DNA from 3 places in the Actinoplanes missouriensis 431 genome. Region 1 is predicted to be linked to each of the others. Evidence: riboswitches for the same ligand, from Rfam matches in the RefSeq annotation. Region 1 holds a riboswitch; each other region holds the start of a gene.

Region 1 (3,264 bases):
CTGCTGGTACCGGGATTCTGGCTGGGCGGCTGGGCGTGGGACGCGGTGGCGGCGCCGCTGCGCGCCGCGGGACACGACGTGCATCAGGTCTCGCTCACGCTGGACCCGGGCATCACGGCGTCCGATCACGTCGAGCAGGTCGCCGAACTGCTGGATGGGCTGCGCGACGTGGTCCTGGTCGGCCACAGCTACGCCGGAGCGGTGATCACGGCGGCGGCGGACCGGCTGCCGGACCGGGTGGCCCGCCTCGTCTACGTGGACACCGGGCCGCTGCCGGACGGCATGTCCCAGGCCGAGTTCGACGGTTCGGCGCCGGACGCCCCGGATGGCATGATCCCGATCCCGGCCGAGGCGCCCGCGCCGGCGCAGGGTTTCGACTGGGCGATCGTGCGGGAACGCGGGCGGGCGCAGCCGGTCGGCACGGCCACCGAACCGGTGCGGCACGGCGAGGCGTGGCGTGGCCTGGCGCGGACCGCGATCCTGTGCTCGTTCTCCGCTGCTCAGTTACGCGGGCTGGCCGCCACGGTTCCGGCGTTCGCGCTGATGAGCGGCGAGAGCTGGACGGTCCGCGAGCTTCCGACCGGCCACTGGCCGATGTTCTCGCGGCCGGAAGACCTGGCGTCCCTGCTGGCCGGGAACTGACCGGGGAACCGGTCGATCAGGGCTGGTGCTCCGCCCGTACCGGATCGGTGCGGTGTTTGAGGGCCGCCTCGATCCGCACCGCGCTGCCGACCAGCACGAGCAGGCCCGCGAAATAATAGCCGCGCGGGGGCACCCCGTCGGTGAGGAAGCCGAATGCGCCGATCAAGAGACCGATGACGATCGCGATTGCTCCGAAGGTACGCGCCGATTCGCCCGGTTTCTCGTCGATGCTCATGGCGGACAGAATACGCAGCTCCGTCTCAGGTTAGGGTGTCGCCATGATGATCTTGGCGAACCTGCTGGTGGCGCTGGTCGCGCTGATCCACGTGTACATCCTGGTCCTGGAGATGTTCCTGTGGACGCGGCCGCGGGGGCGCGCGGCGTTCGGGCTGACCGAGGAGTTCGCGCGGGAGACCAAGGTGCTCGGCGCCAACCAGGGTCTCTACAACGGCTTCCTCGCCGCTGGGCTGGTCTGGGGGCTGATCGCGGGCGGGGACACCGGGTTCGCCGCGAAGCTGTTCTTCCTCGGGTGCGTGGCCGTCGCCGGTGTCTTCGGCGCGGCCACGGCGAGCCGCCGGATCCTGTTCGTGCAGACCGTTCCGGCGGTCCTCGCGATCGCCGCCGTCCTGCTCGCGAACTGATCCGAAATTCCCCTTTTCGCCCGGTCCGGTATTGCCCGGCCGGGCATTTTTCGTCTCTGCCGAATGCGACGGACCTCGGAAATCGGGAATGCCCGCCATTCCGGGGCAGCGACAAGATCAAATCGGGCAAATAGCGTGAAGAACGTCACTATTGGACGGTTCGAGCTTGGTCTCCGCCCCGGTGGCGTGGTTACCGTCGGGCCGTCCCGCGATGCGGGCACCACGGGCGGTCCGCCGAATCCTGCCGCCGTCCGGGGACTCGATGGGAGAGGCAGGAGCGGGGGACCCACGATTTCCGGCGCCGCATGACCGCGCCTTGGGGTGAAGCCGCATGACGACGGCCGGGCACCTCTGTCCGAACCCGACAGCTCACCTCGCAGGCGTGGAGGATCATCCATGTCTCGGATCGGTAGACGAACGCGCCTTGCCCTCGGTCTGGTGACCGCGGGCATCACCGGAGCCGGTGTGCTTCTCGCCCCGGCGAGCCCCGCGTCAGCGGCCCGGCAGGTCAACTGGGACGTCCTCGCGCGATGCGAGTCCGGTGGCCGGTGGCACATCAACACCGGGAACGGGTACTACGGTGGCTTGCAGTTCAGCCGCAGCACGTGGAGGGCGAACGGGGGCGGCAAGTACGCCCCGACCGCGGACCGGGCCACGAAGGCCGAGCAGATCAAGGTCGCGACGAAGCTCCACAAGAAGCGCGGCCTGAAGCCTTGGCCGGTGTGCGGCAAGAAGGCGGGCGTCTACAAAAAGGCGTCGTCCGGGAAGTCGCCGGCGTCGAAGAAGGCGACCGTCTCGAAGAAGGGCACCTACGTGGTGCGTTCCGGCGACACGCTCGCCTCGATCGCGAAGAAGCACAAGGTCAAGGGCGGCTGGCGCACCCTCTTCAAGCTCAACAAGGACCGGCTCGACAGCCCGAGCCGGATCTTCCCGGGTCAGCGGCTCCGCCTGCGCTGACCGAGCGGCCGCCGCGGTCGTGGCGGGTCAGCGCCGACTCGTCACGATCGCGGCGGTCCCTTACGCTCAGGCTCTGTGACCCTCACCCATGCCGTCCTGCTCTTCCTCGGCGGCATCGGCGGCGGTCTCACCGGGTCGATGGGCGGGCTGGCGTCCGTGGTCACCTACCCGGCCCTGCTGTCGGCAGGCATCCCGCCGGTGGCCGCGAACGTCACCAACACCGTCGCGCTGCTCTCCACCGCGTTCGGCGCGGCCGCCGGTTCCCGTGTGGAGCTGCACGGGCAGGGGCGCCGGATCGCCCGGCACGGCGTGGCCGGGGTGACCGGCGGCACCGCGGGCGCGCTGCTGCTGATGGGGACGCCGTCGTCCGCGTTCGAACGGGTGGTGCCCGGCCTGATCGCGGCCGGCGGGCTGATGCTGCTGTTCCGGGAGCCGCTGCGCGCCTGGTACGTCCGTCCCGGCGTACGGCCGCCCCTGGGTCTCGCGGTGTTTCTGATCGCGGTCTACGGCGGCTACTTCGGCGCGGGCGCCGGCGTGATGATGCTGGCCGCGCTCTCGGTGGCGGCAGTCGAGCCGCTCGCCGTCACGAACGCGGTGAAGACCGTGGTGCTCGGCTTCTCCACCGTCGCCGCCGCGATCCTCTACACGCTGCTCGCGCCGGTCCACTGGACGGCGGCCGGGGTGCTGGCCGCAGGCTGCCTGATCGGCAGCTGGATCGGGCCGGCGCTGGTGCGGCGCACCCCGGAGCGCCCGCTGCGCGTGGTGATCGGCGTGGCCGCCCTGGTCCTGGCCGCGGCCCTCTGGCACGACGCCGGCACGCCCGACCCGCCGCGCGGCTCCGCGGAACCGCCCGTGATGATCCCGAGGGCGAGCCTGACGCCGTGAACCGTCCGGGTCGGCGTCCCGGTGTTGAACGCCTGCGGTAACCATGGTTACATGGCCCTGCCGGGAGGTGGTCGGTCATGGGGACTGTCGCGGGTGACGACGGGCCGGGGCGCTGGGTGTTGCTGGCGTACCGGATGCC
Region 2 (3,264 bases), 3.3 Mb from region 1:
CCTGTTCAAACTGTGGGAGCCCGCCCTTGACCGCAATCGTGGAGCAAAGTGGAGCCCCCGGGTGGAGCAGAAGGGAGCCCTCCCCCGCGAGCCGTAGCTCACGCAGGCATCCCGCCGCCCCGAGCCGTAGCCCACGCAGGCATCCCGCCGCCCGGCCCTGCGAGCCGTAGCTCACACAGGCGACAAGCCCTTGATCACAGGCCTGGTCTACGGCTCGGGGACGCGAGCCGTAGCTCACATAGGCAACAGGGCCTTGATCACAGGCCTCAGCTACGGCTCGGCCCCGCGGCGACCACGATCCACCTCCGCCGGTCGCCCAGCCGGCCCGGCGTCCGCACTCGCGCTCCGCACTCGGAACTCCGCGCTCGGCACTCCGCGCTCGGCACTCCGCGCTCGGCAGTCCGCACTCCGGCGCTCGGCAGTCCGCACTCCGGCGCTCGGCAGTCCGCACTCCGCACTCCGCCTCCGCGTTCCGCACGTCGGGGCGGCCGCGGAGCGTGCCCACGCACCGGTAGCAGAACTCGCCGGACGGCTCGGACCGGACGCCCCGGTCGCGCGGCTTCTCGGGGACGGCTCATCTGCGGTCGGGGGCGGCGTCGCCCGTACCCGGAAGAAGAAACGCCTGTGGGGCGTGACCCCATCGATCGGGCCACACCCCACAGGCGTGATCACGGCTACGGCGCCACCACGCCGCGTGCCGGTCTTTCCTTACTTACTGGAGACGAAACACTTACTGGAGACGAAACCAAGCACGTCAGGCAACGAGGCGCCGGACCACGTAGTTCTTGTTCCAGATCTTGTGCTTGCCGACCCGGGCGCCGGTGTGCGGCGAGTCGTAGATGTAGCCGTTGCCGGCGTAGATGCCGGCGTGGTAACCGTACGACCCGTTGCGGAAGACGATCAGGTCACCGACCTGCTTCTTGCTCTTGCTGACGCTCTTGCCGTACTTCTGCTGCGAGTTCGCCTTGTGCGGCAGCGACTTGCCGGCTGCCTTCTTGTAGACGTACTTGGTGTAGCCCGAGCAGTCGAAGCGCTTGGGGCCCGACGCGCCGTACTTGTACAGGGCGCCCTTGTGCTTCTTCGCCTCAGCGAGGATCTTCGCGCCACTCGTCTTGACAGTGATCTTCGTCTTGCCGGTGGACGCGCTGCTGAAGCCGGAGCCCGTGAAGAGGGTCCGGATGTAGTACGTGTTCTTGGGGGCGTACTTGAGGGTGACCGTCCCGTTCTGGTTCTTGACGGTCTCGGTGTCCCACGTCCGCCATTTGCCGCCGACGAGGCCCTGGAGCCGGACCGTGCCCTTGGCGATCTTGCCGGTACGCGGGTCGATGACCTTGGCGGTCACCTTGAGGGTGGAGCCCCACTTCAGGCTCCGGGTGCTGGCCTTGGCGGTCAGCTTGGGCTTGACCTTCGCGGCGGCCTGCGTCGCGACGGCTGCCTTGACAGCGACCGGAGCGGCAGCCGCGGGGGACGCGGCGACCAACTGCCCGGCGCAGAGGCAGAGACCCAGAGACAGTGCGACAGTGCCGGCGCCGCGAGACACGCGGCTGCCACGGCGCGAACTGAGTTCGTGCACGGTAGAGATATCCCTCCGGCACGCCTGCGAGGTTAGCTGTCGGGTTCGGGCGGGAAGGTGTGCCCGGTCGCTAGGCGACTTCACCCCGAGGCCGGTGTGGAGCTGAACCGGCCGGATATGGGTCCCCCGTCCCTGCCCCCTGATGCCTTGTTTGTGGTTCCGGTCCTGCGGTGGTCGCACCGTCCAGCTCGGGGCAGGGCTCGGCGTGGGCCGGGCTGGTGCGAGCCGGGAGGCGGTCGCACCCGGCCCAACCTTGGTACCTGACCTTCCGCGTGATCGTTAGGGCCGAAAATGTCACTCACAGTAATTGGCACACATGTTGGTGTCCGGTTTGTTACCGCCCGGAGACAAATGCCATTACTCATCGGGGTCGACCGATCACGATCAGTCGAAGGTCACGGGTGAAACAGAACACACAATTCGTCAGCCGCCAACCCGGAACCTAGGTCAAAACGTCGAGAGCGGCACAAACGCAAGGCGCATGCGATCTTGACCGGACGGCAACTCGACGTAACCTTTCGGTCCGGTACCCTCGCTGGCGTGACGGACGGGAAGATGCCTCTTATCGCCAAGGTCGCGACCACTGCGTCGAAGACCGCCGCGGCGCTCTCCAGGGCTGCTGGACGCGGCGACGGCTCGGTCATCGGCGGGTGGATCGGCCTCAAGATCGACCCCGACCTGCTGGCCCACCTCTCGTCCGGCCGGGCTGTGGCGCTCGTCTCCGGGACGAACGGCAAGACCACCACGACGCGGCTCACCGCGGCGGCGGTCGGCGTGCTCGGCCGGGTCGCCACGAACTCCTTCGGCGCGAACATGCCGACCGGCCACACCTCCGCACTGGCGAAAGAGGGTCACACCCCGTTCGCCGTGCTGGAGGTCGACGAGCACTATCTGGCCCAGGTCATCGAGTCCACCCGCCCCAAGGTGGTGGCCCTGCTCAACCTCTCCCGCGACCAGCTGGACCGGGCGAAGGAGGTGGCGATGATGGCGCAGCTGTGGAAGACCGCGCTGGCCAGCCACCCCCACATCAAGGTCGTGGCGAACTCGGACGACCCGATGGTCGTCTGGGCCGCCAGCGGCAGCCCGCAGGTGACCTGGTTCAGCGCCGGCCAGCGCTGGCTCGACGACTCGTTCGTCTGCCCGGAGAGCGGCCACCCGATCGAGCGGGCCAACGGCGACTGGTGGTGCACCGGCTGCCCGCTGCGCCGGCCCCGCGCGCACTGGTCGGTCGAGGACGAGGGCGTGATCGACCCGCGCGGTGACTGGCACATGGTGAAACTGCAGCTCCCGGGCAAGGTGAACATCGGCAACGCGGCCACCGCGCTCGCCGTCGCCGCCGAGTTCGGGGTGCGCCCCATCGAGGCTCTCCCCCGGCTCTCCCGGGTGGCCTCGATCGCCGGGCGGTACGCGCAGGTCGACCGGGACGGCCGCAACATCCGGCTGCTCCTCGCCAAGAACCCGGCCAGCTGGCTGGAGGCGTTCGACATGGCGGAACAGGCGCCGACACTGCTCTCCATCAACGCCCGTGACCCCGACGGTTTCGACACCTCGTGGCTCTACGACGTCGACTTCTCGCCCCTGCGCAACCGCCCGGTGCTGATCACCGGTGACCGTGCGTACGACCTGGCCGTCCGGCTCCAGGTGAACCAGGTGCCGTTCCGGCACGTACAGAGATTCGACGAGGCCCTGGC
Region 3 (3,264 bases), 4.3 Mb from region 1:
GGCGGACGAGGTGACCTACTCGCTGCGCAACGGTGGCGGTTCGGCCCGGCTGACGCTCGTGCACCACGGCAAGGAGACCGAGGTCACCCAGGTGCGCCCGGTGACCATGCCGATCCCGCCGGCTCCTCCGGTGGGGTCCGCGCCGTCCCAGCCGCACGGGCGGGCGCCGGTGCGCCGCGCGGTGCACTGAGGCAACGAGAAAAGCCCCCGTCCTCAGCGTGAGGACGGGGGCTTTTCCGATGCCTGAGGCGTTCCCTAGAGCAGGGAGACGTGCACGTGGTCGGTGTGGTCACTGACGCCGTGGTACGCCTTCCAGCCCGACGCCGGGAACCAGATCTTCTTGTACCAGATGACGTAGTAGATCCCGAGCTCGTCGGCGTTACGCACCAGGAACGCCATGAGGTCGTTGCCGTACTTCATCATCTTGTCGTTGTGCGCCGACGAGAATCCGCTCTTCTGCAGCGACCAGTCACAGGCCCGGCCCTTGGGGTGCTCGAACGGCCCGCCGTCACGGTGGCAGCCGACGAACATGTCGAAGCCGGCCTTCTTGACCTCTTTGTACATGTGCAGCGTGCGCTTGGTGATGCAGCCGTTCGTCGTCGGGTCCTTCTGGTTGCAACCCTCCGGCGAGAAACCGCCGCTGGAGTTCCGCGGGGCCGGGTCGGCCTGCGGGGATTTCGCCACCACGAAGCCCTCGGTGAGGGCATTGCCGCCCACCAGTTGCAGGGCTTTCTCCGCGGAGTCCTTCTGCTTCTTCATGAGCGAGGCGTTCTTCTTCTGCGCCTTGACCTCGGCGTCGAGTTTCGCCTTGCTCTCGGCGACCGTGGCGATCGCCTCGTTCAGCTCGTGCAGTTTCTCGTCGTGCAGCTTGTTGATCTCCTCCAGGGAGATCGCCTTGTGCAGGAAGTCGTTCGACGAGTTCGCACCGAGCAGGAAGCCGACGGCGCTCAGGTTGCCCGTCACGTACTGCTCGCGGGCGATCGAGTTCACCTCGGGGATGAGCTTGTCGCGCCGGGTCTCCGCGGCCTTGATCTCGACGTTCAGCTTCGCCTGGGCCTTTGTGGACTTCGTCACGGCAGCCTTGGCCGAGACGTAGCGCCGGTTGGCCGCCTCGATGACGTCGGAGAGGTTGGCGTCGTCGTCCTCTTCCTCCGCGGTCGCGGACGAACCGTTCGGCTCGGCGGAGGCAGGGGTCACCGGCGCCACGAACAACGTCGTAGCCACCAGTGGTGCCAGGGCAAGCATCAGCCACCGGCGGGGACTTGCGGTCATCAACAGTTCCTTCCTAGTCACCGCCGACCGAGTTAGCTGACGGGTTCGGGACGGAAGCAATCCCTACCGCCCGAAGGCGGACTCACCCCACTGACTTGGTTCCCCGGCTCACCTCACGGTGATTAGGCGGCGGCCTGCCGGCTCCTCGGGGGCGGTGCCGTCCTGGCAGGACCGGCGACGAGTTTACCCGAGGAATGGCGCGGTATCAGGGCGGCGAGACGGCCAAAACTGTTACCAGGCAGCGACTTTCCGTAATCAAATCACCTCGCGTGTCCGGGTAATCGCGGAACGTACGAGAACTGTCGATCTGTTGATTGAGTGGGTATGGTCGGTTCCGGTTCCCACCCGGGGACCGCCGCCTAATCGCCCTCGCGGCGAGCCGGGGAACCATATTTCCTCGGGGTGAATCCGCCTTTTGAAGGTGGTAGGGATTGCTTCCGTCCCGAACCCGTCAGCTAACTCGGTCGGCGGCCGACGGAAGGATTCCTTGTGCAGCGAAAGACTGCGCGGCGATTGGCGGCCGTGATGGGGCTGCTCCTCGCCGTGTGCGGGCTGGCGGTCGTGGCGTCACCGGCCACCGCCGCTCCCGGTGACAACGGTGACGACGGCGAGGGCGGCTCCAAGTCTCTCGTCGAGCAGCTGGAGGACGCCTCTCGCGGTTACGTGGAGGCGAAGGCGAAGCTCAAGTCCTCCAAGAAGAAGCAGACCGAGCTGACGGCGGAGCTCAAGAAGCTGGACGCCCAGGTCGGCCCCCAGCAGGCGGCCCTCGACGAGATCGCCTCCCAGGCATACACGTCGGGCCGGATGGGCGGGATGAGCGCGCTCGTCAACGCGAGCGACACCGGCAGCTTCATCGACCGGACCATGATCCTGTCGACCGTCGCGGCCGATCAGAACGCCGCGATCGAGGAGCTCAAGACGACCCTCGACTCCCGGCGCAAGGCCAAGCTCACCCTCGACGCCACCATCAAGGACCAGCAGAAGCAGGTCAACGTGATGGCGAAGAAGAAGCTGCAGGCCGAGACCGCGCTGAAGAAGGCGAACCAGGGCGCCGACGCGTCGTCGTCGAGTGACGGCGGTGGCAGCGCCAAGGCCGATCCGGCGCCGAGCGGCTCAGGGTCCGGCTGCACCGAGAAGGACCCGACCAGCAGCGGCTGCCTCACCCCGCGCACCCTGCACGCGCTGAAGCAGGCCCAGAAGGACGGGTTCACCCGGTACGTGCACTGCTTCCGCGAGCAGAACAGCGGTGAGCACCCGAAGGGCCGGGCCTGCGACTTCGCGGCCGACAAGAACGGCTTCGGCGGGGACGCCACGGGTGCCAGCAAGACCTACGGCACCAACCTGGCGAACTACTTCATCAACAACGCGGACGCGCTCGACGTGCTCTACGTGATCTGGTACCGCCGGATCTGGCTGCCGAGCAGTGGCTGGAAGTCGTACAGCGGAGCGGGCGGCGACCCCTCCAGCGACCACACCAACCACGTGCATCTCTCGGTCCGCTAAAGATCAAAACCCCTCGGGGGTACGGGTCCTACTTGCGCATGTAGGACTCGTACTCCCGCATCACCTCGTCGGTGGGGCCGTCCGCCCGGATCAGGCCGGACTCCAGCCAGATGCACCTGTCGCAGGTGTCCCGGATCGACTGCTCACTGTGGCTGACCAGGAAGACCGTGCCGGCCTCGGCGCGCAGCTCACGCACCCGCGCCTCGCTCCGGCGGCGGAACTTGGCGTCACCCGTCGCCAGCGCCTCGTCGATCAGCAGCACGTCGTGCTGCTTCGCGGCGGCGATCGAGAACTTCAGACGGGCGGCCATGCCGGACGAGTAGGTCCGCATCGGCAGCGACGAGAAGTCGCCGCGCTCGTTGATGCCGGAGAACTCGATGATCCCGTCCTTCTTCTCCTTCACCTCGGCCGGTGACATGCCCATCGCGAGGCAGCCCAGCTCGACGTTGCGATCGCCGGGGAGCTCGTTCATCAGGGCCGCGTTCACGC

What was found. Region 1 has a riboswitch for cyclic di-AMP ahead of AMIS_RS23085 (LysM peptidoglycan-binding domain-containing protein). Riboswitches for the same ligand answer to the same signal wherever they lie in the genome.
Region 2: it holds a riboswitch for cyclic di-AMP, as region 1 does, so the genes downstream of both, AMIS_RS07625 (C40 family peptidase) here and AMIS_RS23085 (LysM peptidoglycan-binding domain-containing protein) in region 1, are expected to answer to the same signal.
Region 3: it holds a riboswitch for cyclic di-AMP, as region 1 does, so the genes downstream of both, AMIS_RS02035 (coiled-coil domain-containing protein) here and AMIS_RS23085 (LysM peptidoglycan-binding domain-containing protein) in region 1, are expected to answer to the same signal.

What each region holds. Positions count from the first base shown of each region.
Region 1 is NC_017093.1:4,923,730-4,926,993, reverse strand. It holds gene AMIS_RS23100 (alpha/beta fold hydrolase) at 1-642, shown strand, start outside; gene AMIS_RS23095 (hypothetical protein) at 659-877, opposite strand; gene AMIS_RS23090 (DUF1304 domain-containing protein) at 921-1,283, shown strand; cyclic di-AMP (ydaO/yuaA leader) riboswitch at 1,506-1,681, shown strand; gene AMIS_RS23085 (LysM peptidoglycan-binding domain-containing protein) at 1,722-2,240, shown strand; gene AMIS_RS23080 (sulfite exporter TauE/SafE family protein) at 2,316-3,125, shown strand; gene AMIS_RS23075 (Chromate resistance protein ChrB) at 3,203-3,264, shown strand, end outside.
Region 2 is NC_017093.1:1,625,734-1,628,997, reverse strand. It holds gene AMIS_RS07625 (C40 family peptidase) at 755-1,540, opposite strand; cyclic di-AMP (ydaO/yuaA leader) riboswitch at 1,580-1,730, opposite strand; gene AMIS_RS07620 (MurT ligase domain-containing protein) at 2,129-3,264, shown strand, end outside.
Region 3 is NC_017093.1:423,372-426,635, forward strand. It holds gene AMIS_RS02030 (glycoside hydrolase family 65 protein) at 1-190, shown strand, start outside; gene AMIS_RS02035 (coiled-coil domain-containing protein) at 256-1,272, opposite strand; cyclic di-AMP (ydaO/yuaA leader) riboswitch at 1,279-1,411, opposite strand; cyclic di-AMP (ydaO/yuaA leader) riboswitch at 1,619-1,758, shown strand; gene AMIS_RS02040 (coiled-coil domain-containing protein) at 1,762-2,775, shown strand; gene AMIS_RS02045 (ABC transporter ATP-binding protein) at 2,804-3,264, opposite strand, start outside.